One region of the Bacillus sp. LQ16 genome, then DNA from elsewhere that is predicted to be linked to it. Evidence: riboswitches for the same ligand, from Rfam matches in the RefSeq annotation. Region 1 holds a riboswitch; the other holds the start of a gene.
The links. A riboswitch is a leader RNA that binds a small molecule or an ion and turns the genes downstream of it on or off. The one in region 1 is predicted to bind S-adenosylmethionine.
Positions count from the first base shown of each region.

Region 2: it holds a riboswitch for S-adenosylmethionine, as region 1 does, so the genes downstream of both, metI (cystathionine gamma-synthase/O-acetylhomoserine thiolyase) here and AC3EMB_RS01805 (methionine ABC transporter ATP-binding protein) in region 1, are expected to answer to the same signal.

Region 1 covers NZ_CM173491.1:330,210-338,042, reverse strand. The annotation lists gene AC3EMB_RS01815 (MetQ/NlpA family ABC transporter substrate-binding protein) at 1-685, opposite strand, end outside; gene AC3EMB_RS01810 (methionine ABC transporter permease) at 707-1,372, opposite strand; gene AC3EMB_RS01805 (methionine ABC transporter ATP-binding protein) at 1,362-2,381, opposite strand; SAM riboswitch class I at 2,505-2,610, opposite strand; gene AC3EMB_RS01800 (cysteine hydrolase family protein) at 2,853-3,410, shown strand; gene AC3EMB_RS01795 (acyltransferase) at 3,510-4,658, opposite strand; gene pruA (L-glutamate gamma-semialdehyde dehydrogenase) at 5,217-6,764, opposite strand; gene AC3EMB_RS01785 (TSUP family transporter) at 6,919-7,689, opposite strand; gene AC3EMB_RS01780 (CamS family sex pheromone protein) at 7,786-7,833, opposite strand, start outside.
Region 2 covers NZ_CM173491.1:4,142,055-4,149,887, forward strand. The annotation lists gene metH (methionine synthase) at 1-1,464, opposite strand, end outside; gene AC3EMB_RS20875 (bifunctional homocysteine S-methyltransferase/methylenetetrahydrofolate reductase) at 1,464-3,296, opposite strand; SAM riboswitch class I at 3,367-3,476, opposite strand; SAM riboswitch class I at 3,680-3,790, shown strand; gene metI (cystathionine gamma-synthase/O-acetylhomoserine thiolyase) at 3,885-4,997, shown strand; gene metC (cystathionine beta-lyase) at 4,994-6,157, shown strand; gene AC3EMB_RS20890 (cysteine hydrolase family protein) at 6,322-6,834, shown strand; gene AC3EMB_RS20895 (ArsR/SmtB family transcription factor) at 7,268-7,558, shown strand; gene AC3EMB_RS20900 (class I SAM-dependent methyltransferase) at 7,701-7,833, opposite strand, start outside.

The sequences.
Region 1 (7,833 bases):
AAGGCTTCGCATTTTCATTCTTTGGATCTTCTAAGAAAATAGGATCCTTCGCTGGATCTAATCCAGCTTGACCAGCAACACCGTTATTAATAACTGATGCCGCTACATCTTTTAACACACGAGGTGTTTGCTGTGCGATAACCGGCGTGATTTTTAACTTCTTCGGATTTTCAGCAATGCCGCTTGGATCTCCAAATAAGCCAAAATCTTTTTTAAGCTTTAATACTCCAGCTGCATCAAGAAGTTTTAATGCACGTGCTTGGTTCGTTGGATCGTTTGGAATTGCAATTTCTGAACCATCTGGAATTTCATTTGCCTTCTTATATTTTTCAGAGTATAAACCCATTGGCGCAATTTGTGTTGTACCAACAGCTGTAATATCTAACTTATGCTCTTTTTTAAATTGCTCTAAGAAAGCAATATGCTGAAATGAGTTTAATTCAATATCTCCATCAGCTAAAGCTTTATTTGGAGTTGTATAATCAGAGAACTCCACCAGTTTAATCTTAATCCCTTCTTTTCCAGCTTTTTTCTTCAAAATTTCCCAAGCGTCTCCATCCGTTCCAGTTACACCGACGCGAACTACTTTTTCTTTCGCTCCTGCACCCGTGTCTCCACTTGAGCAGCCACTTAATGCTGAGACTCCTACAATCGCTGATAATGCAAATGCTAAAATTTTCTTCATTTTCTTTTCCTCTCTTCCTTTTTATGATCTACGTAACAAGACTTTCGCAAAGTAGTTTCCTAAATTTTGAGCTATCTGTACGAGAATAATAAGTAAAACAACCGTTACAAACATAACTGATGTATCAAAACGTTGATAACCATATGTCATTGCCAAGTCACCAAGACCGCCACCACCGACAAGCCCAGCAACTGCAGAAAATTCAATTAAACCAACTGTCATAAATGTGACACCTAAGATTAATGGTGCTAACGCTTCTGGTACAAGGATTTCAAAAACGATTCTAATTGGCGAGGCGCCCATTGCTTGTGCTGCCTCAATTACTCCTTTGGGAACGGAAACAAGATTTGTTTCAACCATTCTAGCAATACCAATTGATGCGACTAACGTCATCGGGAAAATTGCTGCTGCTGTTCCAATCGTCGTTCCAATAACGCTTCTCGTTAGTGGACTTAAAGCTACTAAAAAGATAATGAATGGTACCGGACGAATTGTATTAATTATGATGTTAAGAATAGAAAAGACCCATTTATTTTCTAAAAAGTTTCCTTTTCTCGTTACATATAAAAGTAAACCTAGAGGTATACCCAGAATTGTAGCGAATATAAGGGTTACAATTACCATTAAGAGGGTATCCCCCGTCGCATCTAGTATGCGCGGCCAAAATATACTCCAATCAACTCGCATGAGCTTCTACCTCCTTCAGCTGCACTTGCAGTCTTAGATGTTGTAATGCTTTTTGAATTTCCCTCTGCTCACCTTGCAATTCTACAAGCAGATTTCCAAATAGCACATTTTGAAGTTCAATAATATTTCCATACAGTACATTTACATCGACGTTATAGTTTTTTGCGATATATGATAGTACCGGCTGTCCTGTCTCCTCACCAGTAAATGTTAGACGATAAATTTGACCACCATTTTGAATTTTCGCTAGAACACTTTCTGGTAAATGATCATTAATAACAGAACGTACAAAGTTTTGAGTCGTCTTTGTTTTTGGTTGCGTGAAAACATCGAACAGTTTTCCTTCTTCAATAACTTTTCCCTTCTCCATTACAGCTACACGGTGACAAATTTCTTTCACAACATGCATTTCATGTGTAATAAGAAGGATTGTTAAATTGTATTCTCGATTTACTTTCTTTAATAAGTTTAGAATTTCTGTCGTCGTTTCTGGATCTAAGGCTGATGTTGCCTCATCACATATAAGAATATCTGGCGATGTCGCAAGTGCTCTAGCAATACCAACACGTTGTTTTTGTCCCCCTGATAGCTGTTCTGGATAATAGTTTGCTTTATCTTCTAACCCTACAAACTTCAGCAGTTCATTCACTCGTTCCTTTATCTCGTTCTTTGGCAATTTCGCTAACTTTAATGGATAAGCAATATTCCCAAACACTGTTCTTGAATTAAATAAATTAAAGCTTTGAAAAATCATTCCGATTCTTTGTCTTAGTTTGCGCAATTCTTTCGTCGATAATGATGTAATATCTTTATCATCTATTGCAATCGTTCCTGACGTTGGTCTCTCTAACATATTTACTAAGCGTAATAATGTACTCTTTCCAGCGCCACTAAAACCGATAATGCCAAAAATTTCGCCTTTCTCAACTGATAATGTTACATCCTCCACCGCATGAACAGATCGCCCAGCTGATTCATACACTTTACTTACATTGTTAAAAGAAATCATTTTTTCCCCTCCTATATGCTGTAAAAACTTGAAGTAGAGCTTTCGAGGTAAAATAAAAAGTGCTCTCCTTCTTATCAACCATAAAGATAAGAAGGAGAGCACTTATATGTACTCGTTCACATCTTCTCATCTTCCAAGCCTTTATATGGCTTGCTGGAGTTAGCACGGTATTAAAAAACCCGTTGCTGAGGTATCGTAGGGCCAGTCCCTCCACCTCTCTGGATAAGAATGTATCGATTTAATTGTCATTTAATTAATTCTCATTATAGAACTCAGAATAATAAGAGTCAATACATTTTTTAGAAAAATATTAATTATTCCTTTATTAAAATTTTCAGATGAAAATTCATGAGAAAATAGTAACTTTCAAGGTTATTTAAAATTCTTCTTCCTCATATTTTTAAACAGGAGAATCCTCTCTACGAATTGAATAAATTTATTTGAATATGAAACTCGGAGGCAGATAAATATATGAAAACAGCTCTTTTACTCGTCGATATTCAAAACGATTATTTTCCAAATGGAAAGATGGAATTGCGTAATCCAGTAGAAGCAAGCGAATATGCTAATCAGTTATTACAACACTTTAGAACAAACAGCGAACCTATTTTTCATATCCAACACGTAGCTATAAAAGATGACGCTACTTTTTTCCTACCTAATACAGAAGGTGTACATATTCACGAAAGCGTACGTCCACTTAGAGAAGAAACAGTTATAGTCAAACATTATCCAAATAGCTTCCGAGAAACTAATCTTCTAGAGCAATTACAGCGTTTAGACATTGAACATGTCGTCGTATGCGGGATGATGACTCATATGTGTATTGATGCTACAGTAAGGGCTGCATTCGATTTTGGATTTCAATGTACCGTTATACATGATGCTTGTGCTACAAAAGACCTTTCTTTTAAGAATGCTACTATACCAGCTGTTTATATTCATAATACAATTTTAGCAAGTTTGAATAATATATATGCGGAAATACTTAGCACAAAAGAGTTTGTCCAACGAAAAAAATCCTTTTGAAAATTCAAAAGGATTTTTTTCGACTATATTATATTTACCATCTATTCATGCCCTATTTTGAGGAATTCATATCATACTTATAAAAATCTCACTAATTATTTACATTGATACATTATCATTTTTAATATCTTTTGATTGAGTCCAATTTCCCCATAAAAATTGAATATTACATGTACGAGAAGCTTCCTTAAAACTCATTCCTGTTAATGGATAACATGTGATTTTTATACTTGCAAAAATTATAATTGCTATCATTGTTATAACTGTAATTATTATGAAAGCAACTAATAACATCCAAATTGATTGTGCTGGCCAAATATTCAATCTATTCCCAATATATACAACTACTAAATTATGCATTAAATACACACCAAATGAAAAAGCAGATAAAATTTGTATCCACTTAAACATAAACGGATTCATTGAGTAATTTCTAAAATACTCTTTTACTAATAAGAAGATTGAACCTGAAAGCATTACTTCGAATACTCTAACGTATGCCTTAAAATCCTCAGAGTATTCCCCTATTTTAACCGTTGCATACCAAGTACCCAATATAATTAAAAGTGTATCTATAACGATTATGGATAGTAACAACCTTTTGGATACCTTCTTCTCATATGTCATTAAATAATAACCTATGAGGAAATACCCTATATATCCGCCTAAAAAGTTCATATCAAAATTAGGATACAACGTAAATATTGGTTTTAATTCATTTGGAACTAGTACTGCAATTGTTGGCAATAGCGAACTTACTATAAACCAAAGAATTAACATGTACTTTATAAGCTCTTTACTTAAAGCATCTACCATTTTCTTCAAAAGAGGAGAAAGAATATACAAAGGAATAATGGCATACATAAACCAAAGATGTACTGTCGCTGCTTGATTCGGTATGTATAAAATACTCTTAATAACATTTGTTATTTGTATCGGCCTTGGCGTAAAGTATAACACAGCAATAGTTGACCATATAATAAATGGCACAATTAATTTTGGCAAACGTTCTGTATAAGTTATTTTAAGTGATTCCGTTTTACTACTCCTCATTAACATCGCACCAGAAATCATAAAGAAGATAGGTACACTTGTACTAAATACAGTTGTCAGTGCATTCGTTATATGCCAAGTACCCGAACCGATATTCCCCCGTAAACTTCCTGCAGCAGTATGAAGAAACACTACCGCAAACATCGAAAATACACGTAGTACGTCAACATATTCAACATAATTCTTTTTATTCATCTAACAATCATCCCTTCCCACATAACATTTCCCCTCACCATTTTTGTCTTTTCCAAAAGTACAAATCTATTATGCCAGAATATAATCAATATTAAAATAATAACTGAAACTTAAAATCTCGATATTCGATTATAAAACCACTTAGTATACTATACAAAATCCTAAAAATAAATTCAATTTTTTTCTTATATATTTAATATTTTCCAAATCAACTACTTAAATAGAGAGTTTTTCTTCTATCTAATTATTGAACATTCCGAAATCAAAACTCTTGATCTATGTCAATAAAAAAACACTCCTTTCAGTGAGCAAAACCGAAAGGAGTGTTCCTTGTCGAACCATAGATTTTCTTTCAAATTGTATTATACAGGAAATTCTCAAAATGAATACTAAAAAATATGACTAATACGTCAACTTTTCTCATTATTTTATTTCTGTTTACATGTTTATCCCGCTATTAATAGGTTTTAGCTCATTCTCTTCGAACGACGGTAATATATGGGGTTTCAATTTTAAAAGGAGCTCTTCACACTTTGTGAAGAGCTCCTCTACTATTTCTTATAAAGTTTCAGAAGTAGTTTTTGCTTGCATGTGAAGTGCTAAGTAATCAGGTCCACCAGCTTTAGAGTCTGTACCAGACATGTTAAAGCCACCGAATGGTTGGTAACCTACGATTGCACCAGTACATCCACGGTTGAAGTATAAGTTACCAACGTGGAAGTCTTCACGTGCTTTTTCAATATGGTCACGGTTGTTAGTAATAACAGCACCTGTTAAACCGTATTCCGTATTGTTTGCAATTGCAAGTGCATGATCGAAGTCTTTTGCTTTACAGAATGCTACTACTGGTCCGAAGATTTCTTCTTTCATTAAGCGAGCATCTTCTGCAACATCAGCAACGATTGTTGGTTGGATGAACCAGCCTTTAGAATCGTCTCCTTCTCCACCTGCTAAGATTCTACCTTCTTCTTTACCAATTGCAACATAGCTCATTACTTTATCGAATGCAGCTTGGTCATTAACAGGACCCATGTTTGTACCTAATACTGCTGGGTTAGCAACTGTTAATTCTTTTGTTAATTCAACAGCACGATTTAATACGTGATCGTATACATCTTCGTGGATTACTGCACGAGAACATGCAGAACATTTTTGTCCTGAGAATCCGAATGCTGATGCAACGATAGACTTAGCTGCTAATTCAAGATCTGCTTCTTTATCAACAACGATTGTATCTTTACCGCCCATTTCAGCGATAACGCGTTTTAACCAAATTTGGCCTGGGTTTACTTTCGCTGCACGCTCATAGATACGGATACCTACATCACGAGATCCCGTGAAGCTTACGAAACGTGTACGAGGATGATCTACTAAGTAGTCACCAACTTCAGAACCATTACCTGGAACGAAGTTTACTACGCCAGCTGGTAAGCCAGCTTCTTCTAATACTTCCATAAATTTCGCTGCTACTACAGGAGTTGTACTAGCTGGTTTTAGTAATACTGTGTTACCAGAAACTAAAGCAGCTGTTGTCATACCTGCCATAATTGCGAATGGGAAGTTCCAAGGAGAAATGATAACACCTACTCCTAATGGAATGTAAGAGAAACGATTATATTCAATTGGACGGCTTTCTACTGGAATACCGTCTTTTAATTTTAACATTTGACGACCATAATATTCCATAAAGTCGATTGCTTCTGCTGTATCAGCATCTGCCTCATTCCATGGCTTACCTGCTTCTTTTACAAGAATAGCAGAGAATTCATGTTTTCTGCGACGAACGATTGCTGCAGCACGGAATAAAATGTCTGCACGCATTTCTGGCTTTGATTTTCTCCAAGTTTGGAATGTTTCATCCGCTACTTGCATTGCTTTTTCAGCTAACTCACGGCTTGCTTTTGAAACACGACCAACAAGTTCCTCTTTATTTGCAGGGTTTACAGAAACAATTTTGTCTTCTGTAGTAATTTTTTCTCCCCCAATAATTAATGGATAGTCTTGTCCAAGATAAGATTCTACTTTCTTTAAACCTTCTTCAAACGCTAATTTGTTAGCCTCCACTGAAAAATCTGTAAATGGCTCATGTTTGTATGCTACTACCATTTTTTTTAGCCTCCCCTTAGAAAAACGTTTACATTTTACAACATTATTCTACACGATAATTTAGATTTATTCAAATATTCCTAGACTTATATTTTAAAAATTAATAAATTTTTAAAATATAATAAAAAAAAGAGATTCATACATGCGTATGAATCTACAAAATATGAGTATATTCCAAAACATTTTTCCCGATCAATAATATAGTAACTAATAAAAATAAAGTCCTTACATATCCAACGCCTTTTTGAACCGCAAACTTCGATCCCAAATAAGCACCTAAGATCATTGATAATCCCATGATAATACCGTATTCAAAATGAATTATATCTAAAAATAAAAAAGTAATTAAAGATACAATATTACTAACAAAGTTCAAAAGTTTTCCAGATGCTGCCGCTTGAATAAAATCCAAACCAATTAATAAAAATGCAAAAATTAAAAATGACCCTGTCCCTGGTCCAAAAAATCCATCATAAAATCCTATCATTAAAATAACAAAGAAAAATATTAATGTTTTTCTTTGCGTCATCTTCTTATAGGTAGACACACTTCCCCAATTCTTTTTTGCAATAATATAAATAGCAATAAATACCAACATTACAAGTACTAATGGGCGTAAAATATCCGATGGAATAAATTTTACTACTAAAGCACCTGCAACAGCTCCAACAATAGTTAACGGGATTAACTTTCCTACAATTTTAAAATCAACTTTTCCTGATCGAATGAAATACATCGCACTCGTAAACGTCCCCATTGTTGCTGCTAATTTATTCGTTGCAATTGCCGAAGCTGGCGATAAGCCAACAAACATAAGCGCAGGAAGCGAAATTAACCCTCCTCCTCCAACAACAGAATCAATAAAAGCTGCTAAAAAACCGAATGCAATTAATAAAATAATGACTTGAAAACTTAATTCTTCCATGAACTTTACCCCTTACCCCTATTATTTACAACATTTTAAATTATAACAAAATTACATAAGAAAAAAAGCTGTTCCATAGAGGAACAGCCTTCATATTTAATCTAAAATTTTCACAAGTGGTTCATCTTGTTTTGCTTCACGTAT
Region 2 (7,833 bases), 1.6 Mb from region 1:
TGACGGGCGTATCCCATATTTCGTCGTTAATAATTCGTAACTTCTTTTTGCAATTTCTAATTTTCTTTCAGCACTTACTGCCATACCATCTTCATCGATTGTACCAACTACAATTGCAGCACCATACTTACGAAGAAGCGGTGTTACCTTTTCAAAACGCTCTTCTCCATCTTCTAAATTAATAGAGTTGATAACAGCTTTTCCTTGAATATAAGTAAGTGCTCTTGCCATAACATTTTCATCCGTTGAATCAATCATAATCGGTACTTTTAACACTTTCGTAACTTCTGTCAAAAATTTCTCCATATCTTCTATTTCATCACGATCAGGATCTGCCATACAAATATCAATAATATGAGCATTTTTCTTCACTTGCGCTCTTGCCACTTCAGCAGCCTCTTCAAATTTCCCTTCTGCTACTAATCGTTTAAATTTACGTGATCCAATAACATTCGTTCTTTCACCTACAAATAACGGTCTCATAGACTCATCATATTGCAGTGCCTCTAATCCACTAATTCCATGTCCTTCTCTCTCATGATGGTCACGAGGCTTAAGAGATGCTAGTGCTTCTTTCATTGCTTTTATATGTTCTGGTGTCGTGCCACAACAACCACCGATAATATTAACCCATCCTTCTTCAGCAAATCGCTTCACCTTTTCAGCGAGAGAAGATGGAGACTCATGGTAATGTCCATCTTCATCAGGAAGACCTGCATTTGGATAACAAGAAATGTAACACTCCGATAAATCAGATAGTGAACGAATATGGTCCCTCATAAACTCCGGACCAGTCGCACAATTTAACCCAACAGATAATGGTTTCATATGTTCTACTGATAAATAAAAAGCTTCAATTGTTTGCCCAGCCAGAGTCGTTCCCATTGGCTCAATCGTTCCTGAAATCATAATAGGAACCGTTTTTTTCAGTTCTTCAAAAGCAGCTTGAATTCCAATATAAGCTGCTTTCACGTTACGCATATCTTGACTCGTCTCAACGAGTAATACATCAACTTCTCCTTTTAATAATCCTCGTGCCTGCCTTGTATAAGCCTCAATCAATTCTTCAAAAGTCACACCACCAGTAACACTAATTGCTTTCGTTGTTGGTCCCATCGCTCCCGCAACATATACTTCCTTACCGCTTTCTTTAACAGCTTGCTTCGCCAAAAGTGCTGCCTTTTCATTTAGTTCTTCATCTAAATGAGACAGCTCATAATCACTTAGTACAATATTCGTTGCCCCAAATGTATTTGTTTCAATAATATCCGCTCCAGCTTCAATATAAGCTTTATGAATCTTTAAAATAACGTCTGGTCTTGTTTCTACTAAATATTCATTACAGCCCTCGTACTCTTCTCCTCCGAAATCTTCAGCAGTTAAATCCTCTTGCTGAATCATTGTTCCCATTGCACCATCTAATATTAAAATGCTATTTTGTAATTTTTCTTCTATACACTTCATCAATTAATACCTTCTTTCACTTCTTGCTTTTCTCTTACATATTTAACAAGATGTTCTGTAATTTCATATTTTAAAAATGGTGTAATAAGATAAATACCATTAAAATATTTCATCGCTGCGTCGATCAATTCTTGCGAAATGCGAATCCCTTCCTCAATTGCCGCCTCTTTCGTTTCGTGTCCATCCATTCTCTCTCTTATTTCTTCTGGAAGAGTAATACCCGGTACCTCAAAATGAAGAAAATCTGCATTCCGCTTACTTACTAACGGCATAATTCCAATAAAAATAGGTTGTTCCAAATGCTTTGTCGCTTCATACACTTCTTCAATTAACGCGATATCGTAAATTGGCTGAGTTAAAAAATATTCCGCTCCAGCATCTATTTTTCGTTCCATTCGCTTAACCGCTGCTTTTAAGTGCCTCACGTGAGGATTAAATGCGCCGCCTACAGAAAACCTTGTCGCCGGTCCAATTGATTTCCCTAAAATTGAACGTCCATCGTTCATTTCTTTAATCATTTTAATGAGCTCAATAGAGGACAAATCGTATACAGAAGTTGCACCAGGAAAATCACCAACGCGCGCTGGATCACCAGTTAAAGCTAACACTTCTTCCATCCCTAACGCCGATAAACCTAACAAATGAGATTGTAGTCCAATGACGTTATGATCCCTACACGTTAAATGTGTCAATACCGGGATATCATGCTTCGTTAATAACGCACCCATTGCCATATTAGAAATACGAGGCGATGCTAATGAATTATCTGCTAGAGTAATAGCATCTGCTCCCGCTCTTTTTAAAGCTCTTGCTCCTTCAAAAAACCGCTGTGTATCTAACGTTTTCGGTGGATCTAATTCCACTACAACTGTCGTTTGTTTTTTCGCTTTCTCTGCTAGAGTGACGTGAGCCTTCGAACGTTTCTCATGCGTATGAACAACTTTCGGCCTTTGAATGGTGTCTTTTTCTATTACAGGTGTAACATTCGCAACAGCGTGCTTCATACTTTGAATATGTTCTGGAGTCGTACCACAACAACCACCTAATAACCGAATACCTTGCTCAATAAATCTCGGCGTCATCGCCTCAAAATAAGCTGGGCTTCCCTCATATACGTAACGTCCCTCCACATAATTCGGGAGACCTGCATTTGGGTATGCTGATAAATAGCCATTTTGCGGAATCGATATCATTTTGAAAGCCTCCGTCATATGAAGCGGCCCTAGTTGACAATTTAATCCAACAACATTTGCACCGTAATCTATAAGTTGCTTTAATATTTCATTGACATCATTTCCATTTTGAGTCGTACCTGCTTCATGTAACGCTAATTGAGCAACAATTGGAATGTTCGTTTGCTTACGCAATACTTTAACAGCATGAAGTAATTCAAATTCATCGTAAAAAGTTTCTAATAGTAATCCATCAACCTGTTCTTCTAGTAAAGCCCCTGCCTGTTCAAGTAGCATAAACTCCCTTTCCATATCAGTCGTTGTAACGGCTCCGATATGTTTCATACCACCAATTGTTCCTAAAATTGCATTTTTATCTGTAACAGATGCTTTCGCCAGTTTTACTGCCGCTCTATTAATTTCTGTAACTTGATTTTCTAAGCCGTACATACGTAATTTCGCCTCATTTGCTCCATACGTATTCGTTTGAATTACATCTGCTCCAGCAGCTACATATTGTTTATGGATCGATATAATTAAGTCTGGATCAGATACATTCAATTCTTCAAAGCTACTTTGCAAGCCATGTGAATGCAATAACGTTCCAACCGCACCATCACCTATTACAATTCCTTTTGATAATAAATCTAGTAATTTCACGAATCTCCCTCATTTCTATCAATATAAAAACCCCCTCTTCACTTTGAAGAGGGGGACATAATCGTTCCTCCTCTTATTATGCAAAACATTCGTTTTGCAGGTATTAGCACCGTTTCAAACATTTCGTTTGAAGGTTGCCGGGTTTCACAGGGCCTTTCCCTCCACCGCTCTCAATAAGAGTTGTCTTTATTATTTTATTTATGTAGCTAAAAGGAAATGCGTTCCCCTTTTAACAATGTTTGTTAATTTTTTAATAAATTTAGCATGCACAAAAGTAAAAGTCAATGACACTTGCGGAAAAATAAAAATTTTTCAAAATAAAGTTGCAATTCAATTATCTTTTGTTGTAAAGTTAAAAACATAATAAAAATTTCATACGAACATTCTTATCTAGAGAGGTAGAGGGACTGGCCCTGTGACGCCTCAGCAACCATTAACATTTTGTTAATAAGGTGCTAATTCCAGCAAATTGTGAAAGATTTGACAGATGAGAAGAAGACTCTATTCAAACCGAAAGCCTTCTTCTTAGAAGGCTTTTTTTATTTTATATTCACTTAATGTTTCAATTTAAAAAGGAGGAATTTTCACATGTCAACAATCGAAACAAAACTAGCACAAATCGGCAATCGCAGTGAAACTACAACTGGAACGGTTAATCCACCAGTTTATTTCTCAACCGCTTATCGTCATGAAGGAATTGGTAAATCTACTGGCTTTGACTATTCACGAACTGGCAATCCAACTCGAGGTCTTTTAGAACAGGCAATCGCAGACTTAGAATATGGCGAACAAGGTTATGCCTGTAGTTCAGGGATGGCGGCTGTTCTCCTCGTCCTTTCTCTATTCCGCTCTGGAGACGAACTTATTGTATCTGAAGATTTATACGGTGGAACGTATCGATTATTTTCTGAACATGAAAAAAAGTGGAATGTTCGATGTAGATACGTAAATACACAGTCTATTAAACAAATTGAGCAAGCTATCACAACTGAAACGAAGGCTATTTTCATAGAAACTCCAACTAATCCATTAATGCAAGTTACTGATATTGCTGCTGTCGCAACTGTAGCGAAAAGGCACGGACTACTTCTTATTGTAGACAACACATTCTACACACCTTATATACAGCAACCATTAACAGAAGGTGCTGACATTGTACTTCACAGCGCAACGAAATATTTAGGGGGACATAACGATGTACTAAGCGGACTTGTCGTTGCAAAAGGAAAGGAACTTTGTGAAGAAATCGCTCATTATCATAATGCATCAGGTGCAGTTTTAAGCCCATTTGACTCATGGTTATTAATTCGCGGTATGAAAACGTTAGCGCTTCGCATGAGACAGCATGAAGAAAATGCGAAAGCAGTTGTTGCATATTTAAATGATGAAGACGGGGTGACAGATGTATTTTATCCTGGAAGAGGCGGCATGATTTCATTTCGCCTTAAAGATGAAGCTTGGATTAATCCATTCTTACAATCTTTATCCTTAATTACATTTGCCGAAAGTCTTGGTGGTGTAGAAAGTTTAATGACTTATCCAGCAACGCAAACACATGCTGATATTCCTGAAGAAATTAGAACAGCAAACGGTGTATGTAATCGTCTTCTTCGATTCTCCGTTGGCATTGAAAATAGTAACGATTTAATTCAAGACTTAAAGCAAGCCATTAAACTTGTAAAAGAAGGTGTAAGAATATGAGTTATTCTATAGATACACTCTTACTACACAACCAATATAAACATGACTCGCAAACAGGAGCTGTGAACGTTCCTATCTATAACACATCAACTTTTCACCAGTTTGATGTAGATACGTTCGGAAAATATGACTATAGCAGGTCAGGAAATCCAACTCGTGAAGCTCTTGAAGATATCATTGCTTTATTAGAAGGTGGAACAAAGGGATTCGCCTTTGCATCAGGCATTGCAGCGATTTCCACTGCATTCCTCCTTCTTTCACAAGGTGATCACGTACTCATTTCAGAAGATGTATACGGAGGCACTTACCGAGTGATAACTGAGGTACTCTCCCGTTACGGTGTTTCACATACATTTGTTGATATGACCAATTTAGAAGAAATAAAACAAAGCATTAAACCAAATACAAAGCTCTTTTATGTAGAAACACCTTCTAATCCACTTTTAAAGGTGACAGATATTCGCGAGGTTTCTAAACTTGCAAAATCTATTGGGGCTCTTACTTTTGTTGATAATACATTTTTGACACCACTATTCCAAAAACCACTTGAACTTGGAGCTGATGTTGTTCTTCATAGTGCCACAAAATTTATTGCTGGGCATAGTGATGTTACTGCCGGATTAGCAGTAGTAAAAGATGCAGAACTCGCTCAAAAGCTTGGATTTTTACAAAATGCATTCGGTGCTATTTTAGGACCTCAAGATTGTTCTCTCGTACTTCGCGGTCTAAAAACATTACATGTACGCCTCGAGCATTCAGCTAAAAATGCCAATAAAATTGCACATTATTTACAAGAGCACGCTAAAGTACAAAATGTCTATTATCCGGGATTACAAACACATCTCGGATTTGATATTCAACAATCTCAAGCAACATCAGCTGGAGCAGTCTTATCATTTACTTTGCAGTCAGAAGATGCACTCCGCCAATTTTTATCAAAAGTAAAATTACCTGTTTTTGCAGTTAGTTTAGGAGCTGTAGAGTCAATTCTTTCTTATCCAGCAAAAATGTCACATGCAGCACTGTCGCAAGAAGCTCGTGATGAAAGAGGAATCTCTAATTCATTACTTCGGTTATCAGTCGGTCTTGAAAATGTTAACGATTTAATATCCGATTTTGAAAATGCCCTTTCTTATGTAGAAGAACCTGTAAATGCATAGAGAAAAAAGAAGATATGAGAATAGGTTTTCATATCTTCTTTTTATGCGATTTAGTTATAGTCATTTGAAATTTTTCTTATAGTCCATAAAAAATAAAAGTATATCATCTATTTCTAAAAAATTGATTAATTGATATATTAAAAAATGAAAAAGGGGTAAAAATAATGAATACTTGTGCAGATATTTTAATCGTTATCGATTTACAAAATGGCGTATGTTATGGCGGAGAGCATTTATTTGATTTACAGAACTTACTAACAAAAGTAAATAAAAGAATTTCTTCATACAGAAAATTAAATAAACCAATCCTTTTTGTTCAACATTGTGATGATGATTTAGTACCCGAGAAAGAACTTTGGGCTATTCATACCGATCTTGATGTTCAAGAACAAGATTTTTTTGTAAGAAAAACACATGCAAATTCATTTTATAAAACAAACTTAAAAGAAATTTTAGATCAATTATCTGTAAATCGCATTGAATTTTGCGGTGCCCAAACAGAGTACTGTATGGATGCTACGATTAAGTTTGCCCACGGACTGGGATACGAAAACTTTATGATACAGAAAACAACCTCTACGTTGAATAATCCTTTTATGTCCGCAAAAGAGACAATTGATTTTTACGAGAACATATGGAATCACAGATTTTTAACGTTGCTAAAAGATGAATTTTAGAATAAATGACTAATGACTTGATTATCCTAAGATTTATCAGCCGTAATCAAATATTTCATTATCACCATAAAGAAGCGAATTACATTCAGCTTCTGTTCTTTTAACCTGTTTTATATTCTATATATATCATTATAATTCCTTTGTCATATTATTTTAAAAATTTCGTATATTCATTTGAAAGAATAAGAAAATCATGATAAAATTGTGTTACAAATATATCTATATCTTTCAATTTTTAAAACGCATCGAAATTTTCACCCAAAAATGTCATTTTACAAAAACGTGCTAATTTACCTATTTTATTTACATCATGGTCTCTTTTCTTACAATTTCTTTACTTTAGGACTTTTTTTCTGCAACAACTATTTTCTTTTCTTTAAATTTTTGGTATGTATAGTATGGTATAATAGCTCACACGGAGGTGGAAAAGAACATGTTAGAAACCTTTCAAAAAGAATTAGAACTATATGAAAGTAATGCAGAATTATTAAAAGTGCTGGCTCATCCTGTTCGTTTATGTATCGTAAAAGGATTAATTGAGCGCGGTCCAAGCAACGTTTCTACAATGTACACTGGCTTAAACATGCCACAATCTACAATTTCACAGCATTTAGCAAAATTAAAAAGCGCTAAAATCGTTTCTAGTGAAAGAAAAGGATTGGAAATTTATTACAAAGTAGAGAACGAAACAATAATTCAACTCGTTCGCGTATTATTAGGTTAGGGACTAATAATCGAAGAAAAAGAACGTATTCTATATTTTTTATCTCATATCTTTAATATAAATATATATCATGAGAGGAAATATATAATACTACATAAGTCGTATTAAAAAACAAGACACAGTATATACTGTGTCTTGTTTTTTATATTGTTACATACCGATCCAAATGTAAATGTTGCATATCTTTTGTATGTATAACAACATCAAACGCACTCCCTACTCCTCCATTCAAAATCATAGAACGAACTGCTCGATTTTGTTTTTGCGTTTCAGAA